Regions from separate parts of the Mesorhizobium sp. USDA 4775 genome, predicted to be linked through region 3. Evidence: predicted binding sites of a transcription regulator. Region 3 holds the regulator's gene; each other region holds the start of a gene.
The links. Region 3 encodes LexA, which represses DNA repair genes until DNA is damaged. Its sites were predicted from a motif close to TGTTCNNNNTGTGTTCNG; they were not measured.

Region 1 (7,602 bases), 3.3 Mb from region 3:
CAGATCGGGCAGGACCGCCAGCGACATCAGATCTCCCCATTCGAGCAGATCTTCGCGCTGGAGAAGGGTGGCGCCCTTTTCGGTCTCGTCGCGCAGATTGGCCTGGGTGAGCATGCGGCACAGATGCCCCCAGCCTGCCCGGTTCCTGGGATAGGCGAGAATGTCCGGCGTGCCGTCGCCAAAAACCAGCCGGCAGCCGGGGTGATAGGCAAGCTTTTCGACCTTGGCCTGCTGCCAGGCGCGCACCACGCCGGCCACCGTGTTGCGGTCGGCTAGGCCGATCGCCGAAAAACCCATGAGCTTGGCCGCGACCACCAGCTCCTCCGGCTTGGAGGCGCCGCGCAGGAAGGAGAAATTCGACTGGATGCCGAACTCGGCATAGGGAATGACGGTCAGCGCGTTCATGCGAAGACCCCGTGCATGAACCAGCGCGGCGCGGCTTGCGAGCCGCCGTAAAGCCCTTGCCGGTAGAGCCAGTAGCGGCGGCCTTCGGCATCCTCGATGCGGAAATAGTCGCGTGTCGATGCCGCCGCGTCGCCTGGCGCCTGGCGCCACCATTCGGCGGCGATGCGTTCGGGACCCTCGGCGCGGGTGACGCGATAGAGCGCGCGCCGCCAGCGGAAATGCAGCGGCGGACCCTCCGGCATTTCGGTGGCCGGCACCTCGATGGGCTCGGGCGCGCGGAACAGCCGGATCGGCCGTTCCGGCGGAAAGATGGTTTTGGGCGCCTGCACCCTGTCCTGTCTCTTCGGCGGCGTGGTCCGGCGCGGCGCTTCGCTGAAGGGGACGATGGCGACGGCACGCTCCGGCAGATGGCTTTCAACCGCAACCGGCTGCAGCACGGCGCCCTCGCCGAGCCTGGCGCGGATGCGGTCGGCGAACAGCGCGATGTCGGCGCCGTCATCGGTCACCTCGCCGGTCAGATCGGCCTGCGCCATGTCGAAGGCGGCGGCCGCCAGCACCGAAAGCCGCACCAGATCGAAGCCGTAGCCGGCGTCGATGTCCTGCTCGAGGGCGGCCAGCCTTTCATGGAATAGCTTCTGGATCAGCCGGGGATCGCGCATCGGCCGCGAGGTGCCCAAGGCGATGCGGCTGACGGCGCCGTCGACGCGGAAGAGCAGCAGCGCCAGCGTCCGGGCGCCCTCGCCGCGGCGTTCGAGATCGGTCTTCAAGGTCGTCGCCAGCAGGCCGACCAGGCGTTCGATGTCCTCGGTGAGCGTGACGGGTTCGGCGAGATGCCGCTCGACCGAAAGCGGCGCAACGGGAAGGCGCGGCGACACCGCCTCGTCGAGACGGCCAAGGGCCTGGTCGAGGCGCAGCAGCAAGGTGGCGCCGAAGCGGCGGGCAAGCGGCGCGCGCGGGGCGGCCATGACGGCGCCCGCCGTGCGCAGGCCGACACTTTCCAGGCTGGCGCGGGTTTCCGGCGCTATGCGCAGTGCGGCGAGCGGCAAGGGCGCCAGCAGCGCTTCCTCCTCGCCGCCATCGACGATGCGGTCGCCGCAAAAGCGGGCCGCCGCCCAGGCCGCGCCCGGCGTCGGGGCAAGGCCGGCGCGGACATCGAACCCCTGATGCAGGAAGCGCGACAGGATGTCGTCCAGCATGGCGCGTTCGCCGCCGAACAGATGGGTGCAGCCGGTGACGTCGAGAAACAGGCCGTCCGTCCCGTCCAGCGCCACCAGCGGAGTGTAGCGGTCGCACCAGTCGGCAAGGCCTTCGAGCAGGCGCCGGTCTGCCTCCGGATCGGCCTCGACGATGTCGATCGAGGGATGCATGGCACGCGCGTCGGCAATGCCCATGTCGCGCTTCAGGTGCAGTGCCTCAGCCCGCTCGTCGAGGGCTGAGATGCGCTGCGCGTTGCCCTGGCGGTGGCTGATCACCAGTGGCGGATGAGATGGCGTCGGATGATCTTGGGGCCGGGAACGCCAGGACCGCCCCAGACGCTGCCGCAGGATCCTTTCGGCCGCCAGATAGGGAAACCACAGGGTCAGGATTCTTTGCCCGGCCTTCTTCGCCCCTTCTTTCGTCGAATACGCGTTCATCGGGGTTCCACTCCAGTGTGAATTGTCCAGGCAGGGCCGTGCGGCTCTTGCCGATGCTGATGGTGAAGGCCGGGCGGCCGATCGATCCGGCGAGCGGCCCGGCGACGGTTTCGCGCGGCACGGCCGGCGCCGGCGAGACGATGAGGCGGACGGGCGCCGCCGTCGGTTCGGGCTCGGCCGCCTGCCGCAGCAGGAATACGGGGCGGCCGGCACTTTGCGCCCGCGCATGCAGCCGCCGCGTCGCGGTCAGGTCGAGCCGCTGCGGATTGCCGCGGATTTCCAGGATGACCGCGGCGAGGGCCGTCATCCGCGCCGCTTCCTCGGCGACCCACAGCGCATCGACGAGTTTCGGCGCCTCGGAAAACAGCAATTGTTCCGGTTCGATGCCGAAGGAGGCCTGCAGTCCCCTGGCATAGGGAAAGCCCGCCTCGCGGAAGATTTCCGTGGTGCCGATCCACAACACCGGCAGCCCTTGCGCCTGCTTGAGGATCAGGCTGGCGAGCGACAGGGCAAAGCCGGCGACGGCTCCAGAATCGCGGGTTTCCAGGCCATGGATTTCGCTGAGCGCCGCTTTCGGCAGCCCGCCGCTCAGGGCGGCATCGAGGGGGTCGACGCCGACAGGCAGGAAGGCATCCGGCAAGGCAGCGGCAAGACCGCGCCGGACGATCGTGAGATCGGGGCTGGCGTCGGCATCAAGCGGCGCGCCAGCCGGCGCCTGCAGGCGCTCGGGCAGCGTTCCCTCGATCTTCGCGATCTGGCGGCGCAGGGCAAAAACAGTCTCCCGCGCCACGGCTGATATCGCCATGACGGTCAGTGTCCACTCACAATTGTTCCTGTTATGTTCTCTAGGATTCCAGAGCCGACCCGAAGAGTCAAGCAGAGTCACAAGGAATTTATTCCTGCAGACCCTGCACGACAGGGCGTAGCGGCCACTTCATTTGCCTCGCCCGGTGCGAAAGCCTATATGCCGGTCAAAGGACAAAGCATGGCCCGCATCTACAAGACCCGCACCTGGCATGGCGAACTCGCGCCCTCGATGGAGGAGATAGAGTTCCTGGCGCTGGAGGCGTACGCCCATCTGCCGGAGGATTTTCGCAAGCTGACCGGCGAGATCGTCATCCAGATCGCCGAGTTCCCGACCGACGAGATCATGGACGACCTGTCGCTGGAGACGCCGTTCGACCTGCTCGGCCTGTTCGAGGGCCGCGGCATCGCCGAGCGCTGGAACCCGCAGACCGGCGAAGGCCCGAACCGCATCACGCTCTACCGCCGCGCCATGCTCGACTATTGGGCCGAGAACGAGGAGACGCTGGGCGACATCGTCACCCATGTGCTGATCCACGAGATCGGCCACCATTTCGGCCTGTCGGACGATGATATGGAGAAGATCGAAGAGGCAGCCGAGTAGGCTGTGTCGATATTCAGGTGATGCCGGCCTGCAAATTGCGGTCCCCTGCGCTTCCGGTGCTCACGTACCAAAAGTACGCTCCGCTCCGGTTCTCGGGCACCACCATTTTCGACTCGGCCTGACCTGAATCTCGACACAGCCTGCGTCGGCGCTTTGCAAAATCTACCAGTCGCTGAGCTTGGTGTCCGGCCCATATTCCTGGCCGTCGACGTCCTTCACCACAGCCTGGCCGCAGCGCATGGTCTTGGCCTTCTTGTCGTAGGCGTAGGTCGGCGAGCCGAACAGGTGCCAGCCCTTGTTCAGCGCCGCCGTCACCTTGTGGCAGAAGCTGGCGTCGTCCGGGCCGGTGAGAAAGCGGTAGAGTTTCATGTCTCAAGTCCTGTCGTAAGTGCCCATAGCCCGCGAGCATGGGGCTATATCATGCGCCGATGGCGGCCGCCTTCGCCAGCAGTTTTTCGGCCTGTGCCAGATGCAGCCGCTCGACCATCTTGCCGTTCAGCGCGATCACGCCTTTGCCAGTATTCTCGGCACGTGAAAAGGCATCCTTCACCGCGCGTGCCTCGGCGACCGCCTGCGGCGAGGGCGCGAAGGCGCGGTTCGCGGCGTCGATCTGGGCCGGATGGATCAGCGTCTTGCCGTCGAAGCCCATGGCCGCCGCCTCCGCACACTCACGGGCAAAGGCGTCGAGGTCGCGAAAATCATTGGCAACGCCGTCGAGCATGTCGAGACCGCCGGCGCGCGCGGCCAGCACCATCTGCATCAGCCATGGCACGAGGTAGCGCCGGTCCGCCGTCACCAGCACACCGGTTTCCTTGGCGAGATCATTCGTTCCGGCCACGAAACAATTGAGCCGTGAGGCCGGATCGCGGCCCAGTTCGGCAATGGCGCCGATGTTGAGCAGCGCCTTGGGCGTCTCGATCATCGCCCAGAGTTTCATGCTGTCGGGGGCAAAATTGTCGTCGAGCACGTCGCCGACTTCGAGGATGTCGCGCGGCGTGGCGACCTTGGACAAAAGGATGCCGTCAGTCTCGACTTTCGCCACGGCCAAGAGGTCGTCGGCGCCCCATTCGCTGGCCAGCGCATTGACGCGCACCACCATCTCGCAGCGGCGGCCGAGATTGTTGGCGACCGGGCGGTTGGCGAAGATCGCGGGCAGTTTTTCGCGGGCGGCGATCTTGTCGGCCGGGGCGACGGCGTCCTCGAGGTCGATGATGATTGCGTCGCAGGACAGAAGCGCGATCTTGGCAAGCGCCTTGTCGTTGGAGGCCGGGACATAGAGGACGGAGCGGCGCGGGCGGTAGGGTTCGGTCATATCCGATCTATGCCGTCTGTGGGTGGTCGAGGCAAGCGTTGGTGCTGTGCGCAGGGTCGCTGCGAAGCTGCGGGGTCGGCGCCAGCACCCCACCCGGACCTTCGGTCCGACCTCCCCACAAGGGGGGAGGTAGAAGCTCGGCGCCCTTCCTCAGCAGTTGCGGAAGAGAGCCTTCCTCTCCCCCGTCGATCGGGGGAGAGGTGTCGAGCGAAGCTCGACGGAGTGGGGGGTCGACCCTTGCGTGCAAGGCGGGGCGATGCTTGCGCCTGGTGCCTTCCTATGTGCGTTCGCGGGGGTTGCCAGCTGGTTCCCCCACTCCGTCTCGGCTTCGCCGAGCCACCTCTCCCCCCTCCGGAGGGAGAGGAAAGGAGCCTGCCTGGGGCAGCGCCAACGTCCGTAGGATGGTGGGGCAGCGCACCAGCCGTGATGCGCGACCCTGCACGAAAACTGCACAGGCCTGCGGAAAAGCTCCTCGGATCCGCCCTGCCGTTTCCCTGCCGGCCTGCGAAACAGGCGGCATGCACAAGCGAGCAAAACCCCATTGGTCCGTGCCACAGCGCCTGCGCAGCGAAGGCTGGTGGCTGGTCGATCCGCCACGCGCGAATCCCATGGCGATTCTCATCCCTTTCGCCCGCAAGTGTCCGCCGACCTTCCGGCTGGACACCATCGGGAGGATCAGGTCGTGACAGCGTTCTTCTCTGCCGCGCCAAGTTATTGCAGCCGCTTCGGTGTTGCCGTGCTGCTGGTCGTGCTGGCGGATTTCCTGTTCTATGGCCAGCCCCCCGGCATCACGGTTTTCCTGTTCGCCATCCTGATTGCCGCCGCGGTCGTGGCCGTGCATCCCACGGTCTTCAGCGACATCAGGGTCTGGCTCAAGCCCGCTGCCCTGCTTGTCGCGCTGCTGCCGCTCGCCGAAAATGTCAGCCCCCTGTCCGTCTCGATCGCGCTTGCGGGGCTGGTCGTCTTCGCGCTTTCGCTGAGCGGCCGGCCGCGGCACGGCATGGCCCGTATTGCCGGTCAGATCGCGTTGTTCGGGCTCGCGGCGCCGTTCCGCTTCGTCCGTGATTTCATCCGTTGGCGCAAGACGGCGCGCCGGCTTGGCGGGCGCCGCGTCAGGCTTGCGGCGGTCGCCGTCTGGGTGATGCCGCTGACGCTGGGCGCCGTCTTCCTGGCGCTGTTCGGCGCCGCCAATCCGGTCATCGACTACTGGCTGTCGCTGATCGACCTGATGAAGCTGCTCGATCTCATCCAGCTGGCGCGGATCGCCTTCTGGCTGTTCGTGCTTGCCGGCGTCTGGGCCTTTCTGCGGCCACGCCTGCCGCGTTTTTCGCGGCGCATCTCCCGGCCACCACTTGCCGTTGCTCAACCGGCGACCAATCCGCAACGACACGTCATCGAGGAGACCGTCTTCGGCAAACCCGCCATCCTGCGCGCGCTGATTGTCTTCAACGCGCTGTTTGCGCTGCAGACCGGGCTCGACGCCACCTATCTGTGGGGCGGTGTCGCCCTTCCCGACGGCTTGAGCTATGCCGCCTATGCGCATCGCGGCGCCTATCCCCTGATCGTTACCGCACTGCTTGCCGCCGGGTTCGTGCTGGCGGCGCTCAGGCCGGGCAGCGAGACCTCAGGAGATCCCGTCATCCGCCGGCTGGTCTATGCCTGGGTGGCGCAGAACATCATGCTGGTCATCTCGTCGATCCTGCGGCTCGACCTCTATGTCGGCATCTATGCGCTGACCTATTGGCGCATCGCGGCTTTCGTCTGGATGGGGCTGGTGGCGGCAGGGCTTGCGCTGATCATCGCCCGCATCGCGCTTGGAAAATCCAATGAATGGCTCTCCTCCGCCAATCTTCTGACGTTATCCCTGACGCTTTATGCCTGCTGTTTCATCAATTTCGCCGCGACGATCGCCAATTACAATGTCGACCATTCCCTCGAAATGACCGGCCAGGGTATTCCCCTCGACGCTTGGTACCTGCGCTCGCTCGGCCCGGGCGCGTTTCCGGCGCTCGACCGCTTCTTCGATCATCAGGGCAAGACCCCCGACGCCGGCGCCACACGCGAACTTGCGAGACTGCGTGGCATCGACGAGGGTTGGTACCGAACCGTCCAGGAAAACTGGCGGGCCTGGAGCTTTCGCGACTGGCGCCTGCTTGCCTATCTCGACAGCAAGGGGTCGCTCGTGCTTCCTCAGCCTTCGCAACCTTCCTTGCCGGGCCGCTGACCGATGCCGCATCACATCCTCGTCGCCGACGATGACCCGCACATCCGCGAGGTGATCTGCTTCGCGCTGGAAAAGGCCGGCATGAAGACGCTTGGCGTGGCCGATGGCGCCGCCGCCTTGCAGGAGATCGGACGCCGGGCGCCGGATCTCGTCGTGCTCGACATCGGCATGCCGGAGATGGACGGGCTGGAGGTCTGCCGGCGGCTGCGCCACACATCGGACGTGCCGGTGCTGTTCCTGTCCGCGCGCGACGAGGAGATCGACCGCATCCTCGGGCTCGAAATGGGCGGCGACGACTATGTGACGAAACCGTTCAGCCCGCGCGAGCTGGTCGCCCGCGTCAACGTCATCCTGCGCCGCGCCCGCCCGGCGGCGGCCGAGGCGGCCGACGACCGGCAGTTTTCGCATGGCAAGCTCACTCTGGCGCCGGCCAGCCACGCCGCAAGCTTCGACGGCAAGCCGCTTGCCCTGACGGGGATCGAATTCTCGATCCTGAAAGGGTTTTTGGCGCGGCCGGCGCATGTGCTCGACCGTGACGCGGTGATGGCGAACGCCTATGCCGGCAAGATCCATGTCGCCGACCGCACCGTCGACAGCCATATCCGCAACATCCGCGCCA
Region 2 (7,602 bases), 3.1 Mb from region 3:
CATGCCCAGGCCGCACAACGCCGCGCCCGGGATGAAGAACATCCAGCGCGGATTGTAGACGAGCAGGAATTTGAGATGCCGCCAGCCGTCACGCCAGGTCCTGAGATGCGGCGGCCGGCTGCGGCCGTCGGGTTTGAGCGTGGTCGGCACTTCCTCGATGCGCAGCCCGGCAAGCGCGCTGCGCACCACCATTTCGCTGGCGAATTCCATGCCGGTTGTCTGCAGGTCGAGCTTGCGGATGCTCTCGGCATTGAAGCCACGCAGGCCGCAGTGGAAGTCCCCGGTCTTGATGCGGAAAAACAGGCGGCCGACGAAGCTCAGCACCGGATTGCCGAGATAGCGATGCAGCGTCGGCATGGCGCCGGTTTCGATGCCGCCCTGGAAGCGATTGCCCATGACCAGGTCGGCGCCGTCGCGCAGGCGCGTCATGAAGGCATCCAGCGCGCCGAAATCGTAGCTGTCGTCGGCATCGCCCATGATGATGAAGCGCCCCCTGGCGGCGGCGATGCCGCCGAGAAGTGCCGCGCCATAGCCCTTCTGCGCCACCGGAACGACACGAGCGCCGCCCTGGGCCGCGATCTCCTGCGAACCATCGGTGCTGCCATTGTCCGCGATCAGCACCTCACCCAGGATTCCGGCCTTATCGAGGAAAGCCCTGGCCTTGCCGATGCAAACGGCCAGCGTCTCGGCCTCGTTGAGGCACGGCATCAGGATGGTGAGTTCAAGCTGTTTGGTCGCGGCGGCGCGGATGGCGGTGAGCGCGTTCATGGTCGTTGTTCCATCGAGGGCCCCCATCCGGCGCCTGCCGTTGGGGTATTCGAGGCCTATTCTTGTACAGCAAGGCTTAAGAAAACGATGACGCGGCCGCTTGTCTTGTCGCGATCGGGCTGGCGGGGATTGTGCCCTGCTGTTGCCGATCTTCAGATGTCGCGATTGGCAGAAGGCGCGGCGACCCTTATATCGCTCTCGTCGACTGCGCTGGGGACCCGCCATGAAGCTGAAAATCGCCGTCCAGATGGACCATATCTCCACCGTGTCGATCGCCGGCGACACGTCGTTCGCGCTGTCGCTGGAAGCGCAGCGGCGCGGCCACCAATTGTTCCATTACACGCCCGACCGGCTGTCGCTACGCGACGGCAAGGTGTTTGCGCGCATCGAGGAGATGCAGGTGCGCGACGAGAAGGGCAGCCATTACTCGCTGGGCGAGAAGGTGCGCACCGACCTTTCGGAGATGGACGTCGTCCTGCTGCGCCAGGATCCGCCCTTCGACATGAACTACATCACCACCACGCATATCCTCGAGCGCATCCACCCGAAGACGCTGGTCGTCAACGACCCGGCCTGGGTGCGCAACAGCCCGGAAAAGATCTTCGTCACCGAGTTTGCCGACCTGATGCCGGACACGCTGATCACCAAGGACAGCCAAGAAGTCGCCGCCTTCCGCAAGGAATTCGGCGACATCATCGTCAAGCCGCTCTACGGCAATGGCGGCGCCGGCATCTTCCATCTGCACGAGGCCGACCGCAACCTCGCCTCGCTGCTCGAAATGTTCGGCCAGCTGTTCCGCGAGCCCTATATCGTGCAGCGCTACCTCAAGGATGTGCGCAAGGGCGACAAGCGCATCATCCTGATCGACGGCGAGCCGGTCGGCGCCATCAACCGCGTGCCGGCCGAGCATGATTCCCGCTCCAACATGCATGTCGGCGGCCGCGCCGAGAAGACCGAACTGACCGAGCGCGAGCGCGAGATCTGCGCCCGCATCGGGCCGTCGCTCAGGGAACGCGGCTTCATCCTGGTCGGCATCGACGTCATCGGCGACTACATGACCGAGATCAACGTGACCTCGCCGACCGGCGTGCGCGAGGTGCAGCGCTTCGGCGGCGCCGACATTGCCAGCCTGTTCTGGGATGCGGTCGAGGGGAAGCGGAAGTAACCTCCGACACCCTGCTGCCTAAGCGATCCGGGAGGAGAAATGTGGCAAGCATCCTATATGAAAATGTCTTTTTAATACTCGCCGTTTGTTTCGGTATTGCGGCATCACTGGTGAATTTATTTGGGTTGAACAGCATGCGAGGTAAATTCTTTCGTCCTCTCGACGAGAAGGACCGAAGCCTTTACGGACTTGCTTCGATACTGGTTATCCTGGTAGTCATTTTCATGGCTGCTCATATTCACTCCCTGGGTGGATCGAAATGAGACCTGCCGCGAGACTGGGGCTGACAATTCTGTGACGATGTCGCGCCTCACTGCGGTCATAGGCACACAGCGATATTTTCCGTTTTCAGTTCGTATTAACCATGTTCCGCCTTTTCAACCGGGCTCAATCCGGCTGCAACCATAGCGATTGCCTTGTTCTCGTAATGTTCTTGATTTGACCGGCAATCTGTGATTGTCTTCTGCCGGGGCCACGTTCCAGGCCTATCGCATGGGTTGCGGCCCATATCCGGGGTGGGAAAATGGTGGCGCGGGTTCGCACGGTCGCTTTCCAGGGCATCGAGGCCGTGCCGGTCGACGTGCAGGTGATGATCGCGCCCGGCAAGGTCGGCATGCAGATCGTCGGCCTGCCCGACAAGGCGGTGGCCGAAAGCCGTGAGCGGGTGCAGGCGGCGCTGCATGCGTCGGGCCTGTCGATGCCGTCGAAGAAGGTGACGGTCAATCTGGCGCCGGCCGACCTGCCCAAGGAAGGCAGCCATTACGATCTGCCGATCGCGCTTGGCCTGATGGCCGCGCTTGGCGCCATTCCGGGCGACATGCTGGCCGGTTATGTCGTGCTTGGCGAATTGTCGCTCGACGGCACCATTGCCGCCGTCGCCGGTGCCCTGCCGGCGGCGATCGGCGCCAATGCCGAGGGCAAGGGGCTGATCTGTCCGTTCGCCTGCGGGCCGGAAGCCGCCTGGGCCGGCAAGGACTTCGATATTCTGGCGCCGCGCAGCCTGATCGCCATCGCCAATCATTTCCGTGGCACGCAGGTGCTGTCGCGGCCGGAGGCCGGTATCCACGCAGCGGCGCGCGACCTGCCCGACCTTGCCGACATCAAGGGCCAGGAGACGGCCAAGCGGGCGCTGGAAGTGGCGGCGGCCGGCGGCCACAATCTGCTGATGGTCGGCCCGCCAGGCTCGGGAAAATCGATGCTGGCGCAGCGGCTGCCGTCGATCCTGCCGCCGCTGGCGCCGAAGGAATTGCTCGAAGTCTCGATGATCGCCTCGGTGGCGGGCGAGCTCGGCGAAGGCAAGCTGACCGACCGGCGGCCGTTCCGCGCCCCGCACCATTCGGCCTCGATGGCGGCAATGGTCGGCGGCGGGTTGCGCGCACGGCCGGGCGAAGTCTCGCTCGCCCACCACGGCGTGCTGTTCCTCGACGAGTTCCCCGAATTCACGCCGCAGACGCTCGATGCGCTGCGCCAGCCGCTGGAGACGGGCGACTGCATGATCGCGCGCGCCAACCACCGCGTCACCTATCCGGCGCGCATCCAGCTGGTGGCGGCGATGAACCCGTGCCGCTGCGGCATGGCCGGCGAACCGGGCTATCGCTGCCTGCGCGGCGAACGCTGCCGCACCGATTATCAGGCACGCATTTCCGGTCCGCTGCTCGACCGCATCGACCTGCGGATCGAAGTGCCGGCGGTCTCGGCCAGCGACCTGATAAGGCCGGATCGAGCGGAGAAGAGTGCTGATGTGGCGCTGCGCGTCGCAGGCGCCCGCACCCTGCAGCGCGAGCGTTTCGAACGGCTCGGCGTGACCAGCGCCACCACCAACGCCCATTGCGCACCTTCTGTCATCGAGGACATCGCGATGCCCGACGCAGCCGGCCTGTCGCTGCTCAAGGACGCCAGCGAGAAACTCGCTTTCTCGGCGCGGGCCTATCACCGCGTGCTGAAAGTGGCGCGCACGCTGGCCGACCTCGACGCCAGCGAAACCGTCGGCCGCATCCATCTTGCCGAAGCGATTTCCTATCGCATGAGTTCGGAACGCGTGGCGCAGGCGGCGTAGAGCGCCTTCCGCCGTCGCCAATCACTTGCGCAGTACCCACGTGCTGTCTCGCCCCAAAGCCAGGATCCATGCCTCGGTGCGCGACCTGCTTCGTGAGCGCACCGGCTGGATCCCACGAAGCCGGTGAAGCGAGTGCGCTCCGAATGCGTCGCCTCGTCCGGCTTTTGCGAGATGCGCAGCCTCGTCGGCTGCCGCTCATGAAGGAAGTTCATCCCGCCATTTGATAGCTTCCATCTCGACGCGGACCGCGTCCTGAACGTCGATGACCTGATGGACGTCGAATTGGAACGCCGGGAAGGTCGAACACATTTTGTGGGCTACCAGCGGGTCATCTGCCTCGATCAGCATGCTGCCACCCCATTCACCCACCCGCGCCACGAAGGCATGTACCTTGACTTCGCTGGGTATCTCCCAGTGCCGGAAGATTTTCAGGATGCGCTTTTGGACGTTCTCGTATTCGATCGCCGATCCCTGTGGCCGCTCGTTCCAATTTACGAGGTATTTCATAATCTCCTCCCTCCGGGGTGACCGTAAATCCGCGAGCGACATTGTAGCTCCCCTCCTTCAAAAAGAGGTAGGCATCACGACAGGAAAGGCGGTGAACCTGTCCGACATTTGAGAACGTATGAAGAACATTCGGCCTGACGGTGGATGCGGCTGATTTTGGGCGTAGAGGGCCTCGTAAAGCACGGTTTTGCCGATTTTCACGCGCGCGACCAGCCCGTCGCTGGGAGCTACAGGTGCGGCTTCGGAGGAGCCACCTATCCTAACATTGTGGTCATTAAACCGCGCGTCGGGCCGATCCGCCTTTGCCCGGATCAATCGGTCGCGGGGATCAACTTCTGCAGCGTCGGCGTCAGGATCATGCCGAAGGTCAAGACATCGCCATAGGCTCGCGCGGAAAGCATTGCCCCGTGGACGGTCGCCATGAAGGCTTCCGCTTCCACACGCGGCGCATTCGATATTGCCAGTGTCCTCTGTTCTGCGCCGCGCTCGATGACGCCAGTCAGCCATCCCGAGAGAAACTGGAAATACGCCCGGACTTCCACGGCAACCTCCGGCGGAAGGGCGGGCAGCTCGCTGGCAAGCAGCGCGCAGACGCAGAACGGCACGCTCGCATCCTCGATGCATCGGGCCCAGATGCCGGCATAGGTTCGAAGCAACTCGGGCGGTTCGGGGACATCGCGCTCGAGCCCTCCCATGCCGATGACGGCATCCTCGAGGTAACGCTTGAGCAGGGTCTGCACGAGGTCGACCTTGCTGGGGAAATGGTGATGGATGCTGGCTTTGCGGATGCCAACCACCTCGGCGATATCGGCGTAGCTGAATCCATTGTAGCCGCCCGCGACGATGAAGGCTCGCGCGGCGGCCAGGATCTCGTCGGCGGTGTTCGAAGGCTTGCTCATGACTTGCTCCGGCGGAGGGCTCCTCTGCACTTAGAGCGGTTCGCCGTTTCATGGAAACCGGCGAACCGCTCTAACCCGTTTGTTTTGACGCGATTCCCAAGGGAAAGCGCTCACACTTTTGCTGGCATTGCCCTAACTTGCGACCCGCGGCGACTTGCGAAGGACGTCGCTGACCGACAGCCACAGAGCGGACACGAAGAAGTAGAAGGCGCCGAACGCGGCATAAGGTGCAACATTGGCGATGCCGATGATCTCCGTGCCGCCGGCCATCTTGACGAAGAACAGACCCGCCAGCGCCGATTGGGCGCCGCTCAGGATCATCGGCCATTGCGCACCGTTGGTTTTCCAGCGCCGCGCCGCGGTCAGGAGCTGAAACACGCCGGAGACAACGGCCCAGACGCCGTAGACCGAGAGCACCGCATTCATGCTGTGACCGAGCGCGATGGCGACCGCAATCGTGGCGACGATGCTGACGGCGAAGTTCAGCAATTGCGACTTGTTGCGGCCGAGCCCGCCGGTGCGCCGGGCGTCGATGTAATTCGCAAGCGCATCCCATGCAGGATAGGCAACCAGCATGGCGGCAGCGAGCGGCGGGCTGCTTTTCGCGACGGTGAAAGCCGCCACAACCCAGGCTGCCGATACGGCAAACCGCAGATAGTAATAGCTTTTGAGCCAGCCGTTTGATGACGGGCTCTGATCGTTCATTTGTCCAGGCATTATGGGGTCTCTCGTTTAATCTACCTACCAACTAGTAGGTAGATTAGTGGTCGTCAAGGCGCGTGGAACTGATTGCCGGTCACCTCGACATCGCATTTATGTGATCAGCGCCCTAATGCCCGACTTAAACACCGCCTGTGAGAATATGTCATTAAGTCAGCATGTTAGGCGCGCGCCGGCGCGTGTTACCACTACATTTTGGGGGGATCTCAGGCGAGTTGTTCGTCGAGGTTGTGTGGCAGAGCGATGCCAGCTGCCTTGAAGACGTTGCCCACTTGGCCGGTGACGTGAGTTCTGGTTGTGACGATGCGACCATCCTTTTCGATGGTGGCTTCCTGGAGGCGATCGAGATCGCGTAGGAGCGGCTGCCATTCGGGCGTCAGGCCTTTGGCCCGGCAGAGGCGGCGCAGTTCCTTGCTGAGCACGAGCGCCAGGAACGAGCAGAACACATGCCCGCGGATGGCGGCATCGGATTGGTGGAAGATCGGCCGGGTATTGAAGGTTGCCTTGGCGGCGCGGAACAGGCTCTCGACCTCGAGCAAATCGCGATACCGCAGCACGGCCTGGAGCGGGGTCACCTTCGCGTTGGTCCGCACCACGGTGATACCGTCGTAGCGGGCTTCCTCGGCAAGCTTGCCGACATCGATCTTGAAGTTCTTGCCGCCGGCCTTGAGGTAACGCCGGTAGGCCGAGTTGCCGACCAGTGCCTTGTCGCCCTTCTTGAGCTGTGCCTCGAGGCCGGCGATGATCGCCTGGCGGTCGGCCTTGTCCTTCTCGGCCTCGGCGTCATTGCGGCTGACGATGTAGCGGTCTTTACCGAACTTGACCTCTTTGACCCACAACTGAGTTTCACCGCGCTGGCGCTCGAGAACGAGCGGAACCATCGGCGCCGTGTCATTGAGCACGACGTTGTGGATCACGCTGCTCGAGCGTTCGCGGGCCCCCAGAATGTATTCCATGCCCAGCTTTTCGAGCGCGGCGATGGTATCGGCGCTGATCATGCCGCGATCGGCGACAACGCAGGCGCGTGTGACGCCGAAGCGCGTTCGCAGCCGATCGACCACCGGCAACAGGACGGTCACGTCAGCGGTGTTGCCAGGCACCATCTCGGTGCAGATCGGCCGGCCCTCGCCATCAACGACCAGCGCCAGGATCATTTGCGCCAGATCGGGGCGGAAGTCCTTGGAATGCCCGCGCTTGCCCAGCGTCTCGCCGCCCGCGCCGTAGAAGGATAACGAGGTTGTGTCCATGAACACAAGGCTGAGGTCGGTGAACAGGTCCTGCCGGCGCGCGAAGAGCTTTTCCTCGATCACGTCTTTCACGCAGCGCGCCACCAGCGCGCCTTGCGCCTTTTCGCCGCGTTCCTCGCCCAGCCACGCCATGGCCCGGTAAAAGTGATGGAGCGCCAGACCCTCGGCGCCCTCGATACCATAATCGGCCATCCAGTTCGCGCAGTCGCGGTCCGAGCCCGACACGAACAGCCGATGCAA
Region 3 (7,602 bases):
GAGGTCGTGTCGCAGACCACCGTCTGGCCGGCCTCGGCGCCGATCAGACGTCCGAGTTGGTCGCCGAGCGCGACCGGCATGTCGAACCAGCCCGCGGTGTTCCAGGCGCGGATGAGATCCTGCGCCCATTCCTGCGTCGCCGCCTTTTGCAGCTCGTTGAAGACGGCGGGCGCCGCGGCACCCAGCGAGTTGCCGTCGAGGTAGATCACACCTTCCGGCAAAATGAAGCGGTCGCGCATGGCACGCAGCGGATCCGCCGCATCCATGGCTTCGACTGCGGCGAGATCGATCGTTGCACGCATGATGTGTGACATTCCCTGGTTATTCACGGATCGCTTCGCGCGCGGGCGCTGGTCCCCGGCTGCGCTTGAGGCTCGGCAGAGCAAGCATGGCGAGCACGAACAGGCCCGTGGCAAGCTTCAGGTCGGGAGGCGGCATGCCGGCGGCAAGGCAGAACGACACCAGCTGGTAGTAGATGATCGCGCCGGCAAAGGGCGCCAGCAGCTGGCGCGAGACCGTCTGCTTGCCAACGACCGCCTCGCCGATCATCAGCGCGGCAAGGCCGTTGATGAGGATGCCCAGCCCCATATTGACGTCGGCAAATCCCTGCGACTGCACCATCAACGCGCCGCTCGAGGCCGAAAACGCGCTTGCCAGCCCGACACCGCCTATGGTCGCCGCCCAGACATTGATGCCCTGCGCCTCGGCCATGTCGGGATTGGCGCCGACGGCGCGCACGGCGGTCCCCTTCTCGGTTCTGAAGAACATGTAGAGCGCCGCAAAGGCGATGAGCGCGAGAAGGCCGGCGACGACGATCTTGCTGGCCGGAAAACCCGGCCGCGCGAACGGCACCCAATCGAACACGGTGGGCGAGCCGAAAACCGAAAGGTTGGACTTGCCCATGATGCGCAGGTTGATGCTGTAGAGCATCGTCATCATCAGGATGCCCGCCAGCAGCGTGTGGATGCGGAAGCGCAGATGGATGAAGGCGGTGCAGCAACCCGCCGCGAAGCCCGCCACAAATGCGACGACGATGCAGGTCAGCGGCGATACCCCGGCAGCCAGCAGCACGCCGCAGACGCAGCCGCCCAGCGGAAAGGCGCCTTCGCTAGTGAGATCGGGAAAGTTCAGCATGCGGAACGGGATCATGATGCCGAGCACGACAAAGGCCAGGATCAGGCTCTGCGCCAGGGTCACCGGCATGATCGCGACAAAGCTCGTCAGAACGTCCGGAATAAAGCCCATGGTGATCAGCTCGCCAGCAACATGCGGTCGGTCTTGATGGAAAAATGGCCGATCAGATCGATAACCGTGACCCTCGCCTTCTCCTCGCCGGAGACCTCCAGCAGGACCCGGCCCGCGTCGAGCATGATCACCCGGCTGCCATAGTCGACGGCGTGCTGCATGTTGTGGGTCACCATCAGCGTGGTCAGCTTCAGCGCGTTGACGGCACGCACCGTCGCCTGCATGACGATCTCGGCCGTGCGCGGGTCGAGTGCCGCGGTATGCTCGTCGAGCAGCAGCAGGTCCGGCGATCCGCCGACTGCCATGATCAGCGACAGCGACTGCCGCTGCCCGCCCGAGAGCAGGTCGACACGGGTGTCGAGACGATTTTCGAGGCCGAGGCCCAATATCGACAGGCGCTCCTTGTAGGACGCGAGCCGCGTGGCGTTCAGCCCTTGCCGCAGCGTGCGTTTTTGGCTGCGCAGATCGGCCAGCAGCATGTTCTCCGCCACGGTCATGCTGGCGGCGGTGCCACGCATCGGATCCTGGAAGACGCGCGCCAATCGTGTGGCGCGCTTGTGCACCGGCATGGCTGTCACGTCGGCGCCGTTGATCAGGATCTTGCCGGAATCCAGGACGAGGGCTCCGGAAATAGCGTTGAGCATGCTGCTCTTACCGGCCCCGTTGGAGCCGATGACGATGCCGAACTCGCCGGTGGCCAATGACAGGCTGAGGCCGTCGAGCGCGACCTTCTCGTCGGCCTGCCCCTTGTAGAATACTTTGCGCGCGGATCGGATATCGAGCATCGTTCCTCCCTGGCCGGAAGGGCGACGGCGCCAACGCCATCGCCCCTTGCAGCCCGATATCAGTCGACGATGCAGCCGCAATCGGCCATCGAAGCCGGTATCTCGATGCCGAACGCGGCCATCGCCTTGCGGGAAATCGTTGCCATGTGATCCTTGTAGGCCGGGCGCGACGGCGCGATCGTCTTGGGATCCTTGCCCTTGAGGATTTCGGCGGCGATGTTGCCGGCGTTCATGCCGACCTGCGTGTAATTGACCGCGAAGCTCGCCGGCACGGTGCCGTTGCGGACCGCGCTGTCATCAGAGTTGACGACCGGGATACCGGCCTGGCGGGCGGCCGCGGAGACAGCGGCGATCGCCGGCTGGATCAGGTTCGAGGCCGGACCGTAGATCACGTCGACCTTGCCGGCGAGCGAAGCGATGCGCTGCTGAATGTCATTGACGTTGTCGACACCGACTTCGACGACCTCAAAGCCGGCGGCGGGTGCCGCCGCCTTGATCTTTTCGATCAGGGCAACGTCATTGGCCTCGCCTGGATTGTAAGGCACGCCAAAACGCTTGGCGTTCGGCAGCAGTTTCTTGGTGAAGGCCATCACCGCGGCGACATCCTGCAGATCGCTGGCGCCGGTCATGCCTTCGTCTCCGGCGTCCCACGACGGCACCAGCTTGGCCGCCACCGGATCGGTGACCGCGGCAAAGACGATCGGAATCCCGGAACCGGCGAGCGCCTTCTTGGCGATCTGCGAGACCGGCGTGGTGATGGTGTAGATCAGCTTGGGCTGCTCCGCCTGCAGCTTGGCGATCATCTGCGGCACCAGAGATGCATCGAAATTGGTATGGCTTTCGGTGTAGACGACGTCCTTGCCCTCGACAAAGCCTTTGTCCGTCAATGCCTTCTTGAAGCCCGCTATGGCGGCGTTGAGCTGCGGATGCTCGCCGAAATTGGCGATGCCGATGCGTATCTGATCGGCCGCGGCGCTGCCTGCGCTGACCATTAATGCGCCTGCCAGGGCCAATCCCGACAGCCAAGCGGACTTCGACTTCAACATCATTTCCTCCCAGATTTGATCAGCGCCGCCCACAGGACGGCAACTGCGGCGATCATGGTCAGTCGCCCGCCGTGTGTCAAACATTATATATAATTCTTGCCATACCTCCGCTTCATATATAATTTTCGCAAGCCGATGACGGACGGATGGCGATGCAGGATCAGAACAATTCCACGAAGACCGAGGCGGCCTATCAGCTGCTGCGGCGCGATATCCTGACCACCCGCCTCATGCCGGGCGCGCCGCTCAAGCTGAGCGCGCTGCGCGGCACATACGGCGTCGGCTGGACGCCGCTGCGTGAAGCCTTGTCCCGACTTGAAGCCGAGCGCCTGGTCACCGCCATCAGCAATCGCGGCTTTGCCGTCGCTCCCGTGTCGCGCGCCGAGCTCGAGGACCTGGCGCGCGCAAGGATGGTTGTCGAAATGCCGCTGTTCCTGGAATCGATCGCGAACGGCGGCAGGGAATGGGAGGACGCGGTCGTCACCGCTCATTACCGGCTCTCCCGCTGCAAGACCGCGGTCGAAGACCCTTCCGATGCGGCCGTCGACAAATGGGACGAGAGCCACGAGGCCTTCCATGCGGCGTTGCTGAGCGCGGCGACGTCGAACTGGCTGTTGCGCTTTCGCTCGACGATCGCCGATCAGCTGTGTCGGCATCATCGGTTTCTCGGCCTGGCGCCGACATTGCGGGCGGCGGCCGGCCTCAAGGACGGCTATGGCGAGGCTATGGACGCGCTGCGCGAAGCGATCGCCATCGAGCATCACACCGCAATCATGGAAGCGGCGCTCGATCGCGACGTCGAGCGGGCAAAGGCGCTGATGACGGCGCATATCGGCTACACGCTGCATGTCTATGTCCACAGCGAAGACAACGGCGCCAACACCTACACCGCGCGCGCCGGCAGCCTGAAAGCGGTTTCCGGATGACGTCGCCGCGGCGTCCAGATCCACGCGGCCGTGGCCGGCCTGAACCCGCGACCGTTGGCATTTTGATTTCGTTTCGTTCCGCCGGAAATGGATCGATACACCGTACAAATCCGCTCTGTGGACGCCTCTCAAACGCCTGATGCCAAACCGCATCCAGGGGTAGGCCACAGGCCATTAACCAAAATGATTTCAATGAACCTGCGGGGAGCGGAAGCGGTCGAGCGCGGCCCGCTGCCGGGGCCAAATAATTTCAGACGCGTTAACAAATTCATTAAACTTTAAACAGTTGCGGAACACAACTGGAACAGATAGTGTTTGTTCTGGGTTTGTTTTTCGATTCTGATTCACACCCGTCGTTCAATGCCTTGGGGGCCGCCATGCTGACACGCAAGCAACATGAACTGCTGATGTTCATTCATGAACGGCTCAAGGAAAGCGGCATTCCGCCTTCCTTCGACGAGATGAAGGAGGCGCTCGATCTTGCCTCCAAGTCAGGCATTCATCGCCTGATCACGGCACTGGAGGAACGCGGCTTCATTCGCCGGCTGCCCAACCGGGCGCGGGCGCTGGAAGTGCTGCGGCTGCCGGATTCGATCGCACCCGGCCTCAACGCGGCAAAGAAATTCTCGCCAAGCGTCATCCAGGGCAGCCTCGGCCAGGGTGGTCTTGGCCGCCAGATCAAGCCGGCGGCATCGCGCTTGCCCGCGGCCGGCAATAATGACGATGCGGTTTCCGCCGTGTCGATCCCGGTGATGGGTCGCATCGCCGCTGGTGTGCCGATCGATGCCATCCAGCATCAGACACATTCGATCTCGGTACCGCCGGACATGATCATGGGTGGCGAGCATTATGCACTTGAGGTCAAGGGCGACTCGATGATCGACGCCGGCATCTTCGACGGCGACACGGTCATCATCCGCAACGCCGACACGGCGAGCCCGGGCGAGATCGTCGTGGCGTTGGTCGACGAGGAGGAAGCAACCCTGAAACGGTTCCGCCGCAAGGGCGCCTCGATCGCCCTTGAAGCCGCCAACCCGGCCTACGAGACGCGCATTTTCGGGCCAGACAGGGTCAAGGTGCAAGGCAAGCTTGTCGGGTTGATCCGGCGCTACTGAGCAGGAACGGCCGGCTTTTCGGGTTTTTGATAGGGCGGCAGCCCCCTCGCCTCGCGCGAAAATTTTCGCTGCTCGTGCCAGGGCCGATATGGCCCGTCCACCGCGAAGCTGATGATTGGCGGACCTGTCGCCGATTGGCGGTCGAAGAAGACGGCGGCACTGCCCTTGCGGGCAAGTTGCCGTTTGGTGACGACAAGAACCAGCGGATTGTGGCAGGAATCATAGCCTGTCGCGTCATTGACGACGATCAAATCGGCGAAACCGCAAGCCTTCCAGGTGTCCTTGCGGTCTTCGACATGCGCGATGATCGCCCCTGACGGGTGCCGGGCAAGACAGACGCCATCCGTGCAATAAAACGGCGCTCCCGGCGGCAGATTGGCGGCATCGGCAATGTCGAATTGCCAGTCCGCCTTGTCGAACATCTCCGGCACGACGATGGTTTCGGACACCAGCGCGCGTTTCCAATTGTCGACGGTGAACTCGTTCGGGCGAGCCCGGCTGACCGCGAGTTCTCCACCGCCGATCGGCAGCGCCACCAAACGCGCATCTTCGGAAATCAGCACATCCGGGGCGCGCGTATCCGATACTGTCAGCAGGCCGGCAAGCGCGAATGGCACTGCCGCGAGCCGCAGCCAGGTCGTCGCCATCGTCGCGATGACCAGGGCGACGGTCACCAGCAGCACGGATTGCTGCGAAATCAGCCCCGACCGCATCGACCGGGGAGCGCTCCGATATCCACGCCGATATGGCGATCATTGCGGTCAGGCCCTTGCCCATCACGTAAAGGAAGGGACTGTCGGCACCAAAGGGCATCGCAAGCGAACTGAGAACAGCGAAAGGCATGACAATCAGTGACACGATCGGCATGACGGCCAGATTGGCGAACAGGCTGAGCGGCGACACACGCTGGAAATGCCAGATGGCAAACAGCGCCGTGGCGCAGCCGGCGATGATGGATGTCATCGCCAACCCACCCGTCGCCAGCAGGAATTTTCGCGTGAGAAAACCCGGCAGGGATCGCTTTGGCGGTGGCGGTCTTGCCTTTCCCGCATGGTGATCCGCCCAGCCGGCATAAGCGCCGACCAGCGCCGCGGTCGCGGCGAACGACATCTGGAAGCTTGGGCCGACTACCTCATGCGGCGACACCACAATGACGGCGATCGCCGAGATCGCAAGATTGCGCATGGTCAGCGCCGCGCGATCGAACAGCACGGCAATCAGCATCACCGCCAGCATGATGAAGCTGCGTTCGGCCGCGACGACGACGCCGGAAATGACGAGATAGGCGGCGATCGAGAAAAGGGCCGCGGCGGCCGCATATTTCTTCACCGGCCGACGCGCGGAAAAGTCCGGAAACAGCGCGAAGGCGCCGCGCAGCAGCCCCATGATGGTACCGGCGACGAGCGCCATATGCAGTCCGGAAATGGAGATGATGTGATAGATGCCGGTGCGTCGCATCGCCTCGTTGATTTCATCGGGAATGCCGGCCCGCACGCCGACGATCAGCGCCGCCGCGATCTCACCCTCGGCACCGCCAACCGTGGCCCTGATGTGGTCGGCAATGGCTTCACGGGCATTTTCTATCCCCGAGAAAAGGCGGGCCGTGAGCGGCACCTCGTCGTCCGTGGCTGAGACAAGCTTTGGGTTGCCGAGAAAGAATCCGCTGCCGCCAATGCCGGCAAAATAGCTGTCGAAGGAGAAATCGTAACTGTCCGGCCGCACCGGACCGGTCGGCGGCAACAGTTTAGCATAGCCGGTGACCAGGGAGCCGGCGGTCATTTCCGCCGGGATATCTCGCGCCGAAAGCCTGACCCTTTCCGGCGCATAGCGCAGTTTCGGCCGGGCGGTCGACGTCACGTCGATGGTCAGCCGGATGCGGCCGGTCTCCATCCGGTCGAGCGAAACGACACGGCCGGTGACTTGCGTCGAGATTTCCGAACCCAGCATCTGGGTGCCCGCCCGCCATGTCTCGACCTTGGCGACAAGCAGGCCAAGCGCGCACAACAATGCCGCCGTGAAGCCCAGATGGGTTTTGGGCCAGGAGCGCGAAACAAGCGCACAGACCGCCATCAGCACGACGACCGCGACAGGCTTTGCAAAATCAGGCTCCGTCGCGAGCGAATAATAGCCGATCGCTCCAGCGGCCAGACAAACCGGCACCAGCAGGAAGGCGATGCCCCGGTCAAGCTCGAGCTCCGCTGCTGTCGCCGCGCTATGGCGTAGGCGAGGCCAGGAAACCCGGGCGAGTCGCCGCCGGACACGCACAATCCGGCCTGAAGCAGGCGGCGGAAGTGTCGCCGGCATATCCGCCTGCGGCGGCTGGCTGCCGGGTGCAGGCATAAGGGGCGATGGCAGTGGGTTCGCAAGGGGAGATGCAAACAACGACCGTTCGCTGACGCCAACACCAGCGTCCTCGCCCTGATCCGAGCCCCAGCCTCGTCCAGCCATCGGGTCCTGCCCCTTGCACGCCTGACGCCCTATGCTA

Region 1: ACVILI_RS03845 (ImuA family protein) is a predicted target of LexA. The motif match lies at 2,868-2,885, and genes of this name have one in related genera.
Region 2: ACVILI_RS04970 (YifB family Mg chelatase-like AAA ATPase) is a predicted target of LexA. The motif match lies at 2,351-2,368, and genes of this name have one in related genera.

The regions. Positions count from the first base shown of each region.
Region 1 is NZ_JBSSFM010000001.1:747,603-755,204, reverse strand. It holds gene ACVILI_RS03855 (error-prone DNA polymerase) at 1-405, opposite strand, end outside; gene ACVILI_RS03850 (DUF6504 family protein) at 402-1,877, opposite strand; gene ACVILI_RS03845 (ImuA family protein) at 1,819-2,844, opposite strand; gene ACVILI_RS03840 (metallopeptidase family protein) at 3,025-3,447, shown strand; gene ACVILI_RS03835 (DUF1737 domain-containing protein) at 3,610-3,816, opposite strand; gene ACVILI_RS03830 (HpcH/HpaI aldolase/citrate lyase family protein) at 3,866-4,759, opposite strand; gene ACVILI_RS03825 (DUF4153 domain-containing protein) at 5,442-6,983, shown strand; gene ACVILI_RS03820 (response regulator transcription factor) at 6,987-7,602, shown strand, end outside.
Region 2 is NZ_JBSSFM010000001.1:967,948-975,549, reverse strand. It holds gene ACVILI_RS04980 (glycosyltransferase family 2 protein) at 1-768, opposite strand, end outside; gene gshB (glutathione synthase) at 992-1,933, shown strand; gene ACVILI_RS04970 (YifB family Mg chelatase-like AAA ATPase) at 2,457-3,989, shown strand; gene ACVILI_RS04965 (DUF3303 domain-containing protein) at 4,185-4,496, opposite strand; gene ACVILI_RS04960 (TetR/AcrR family transcriptional regulator) at 4,808-5,395, opposite strand; gene ACVILI_RS04955 (DUF308 domain-containing protein) at 5,528-6,112, opposite strand; gene ACVILI_RS04950 (IS1634 family transposase) at 6,322-7,602, opposite strand, start outside.
Region 3 is NZ_JBSSFM010000001.1:4,024,430-4,032,031, forward strand. It holds gene kynU (kynureninase) at 1-302, opposite strand, end outside; gene ACVILI_RS19740 (ABC transporter permease) at 322-1,245, opposite strand; gene ACVILI_RS19745 (ABC transporter ATP-binding protein) at 1,251-2,030, opposite strand; gene ACVILI_RS19750 (ABC transporter substrate-binding protein) at 2,090-3,076, opposite strand; gene ACVILI_RS19755 (GntR family transcriptional regulator) at 3,229-4,002, shown strand; gene lexA (transcriptional repressor LexA) at 4,380-5,117, shown strand; partial or broken gene ACVILI_RS19765 (ComEC/Rec2 family competence protein) at 5,111-7,565, opposite strand.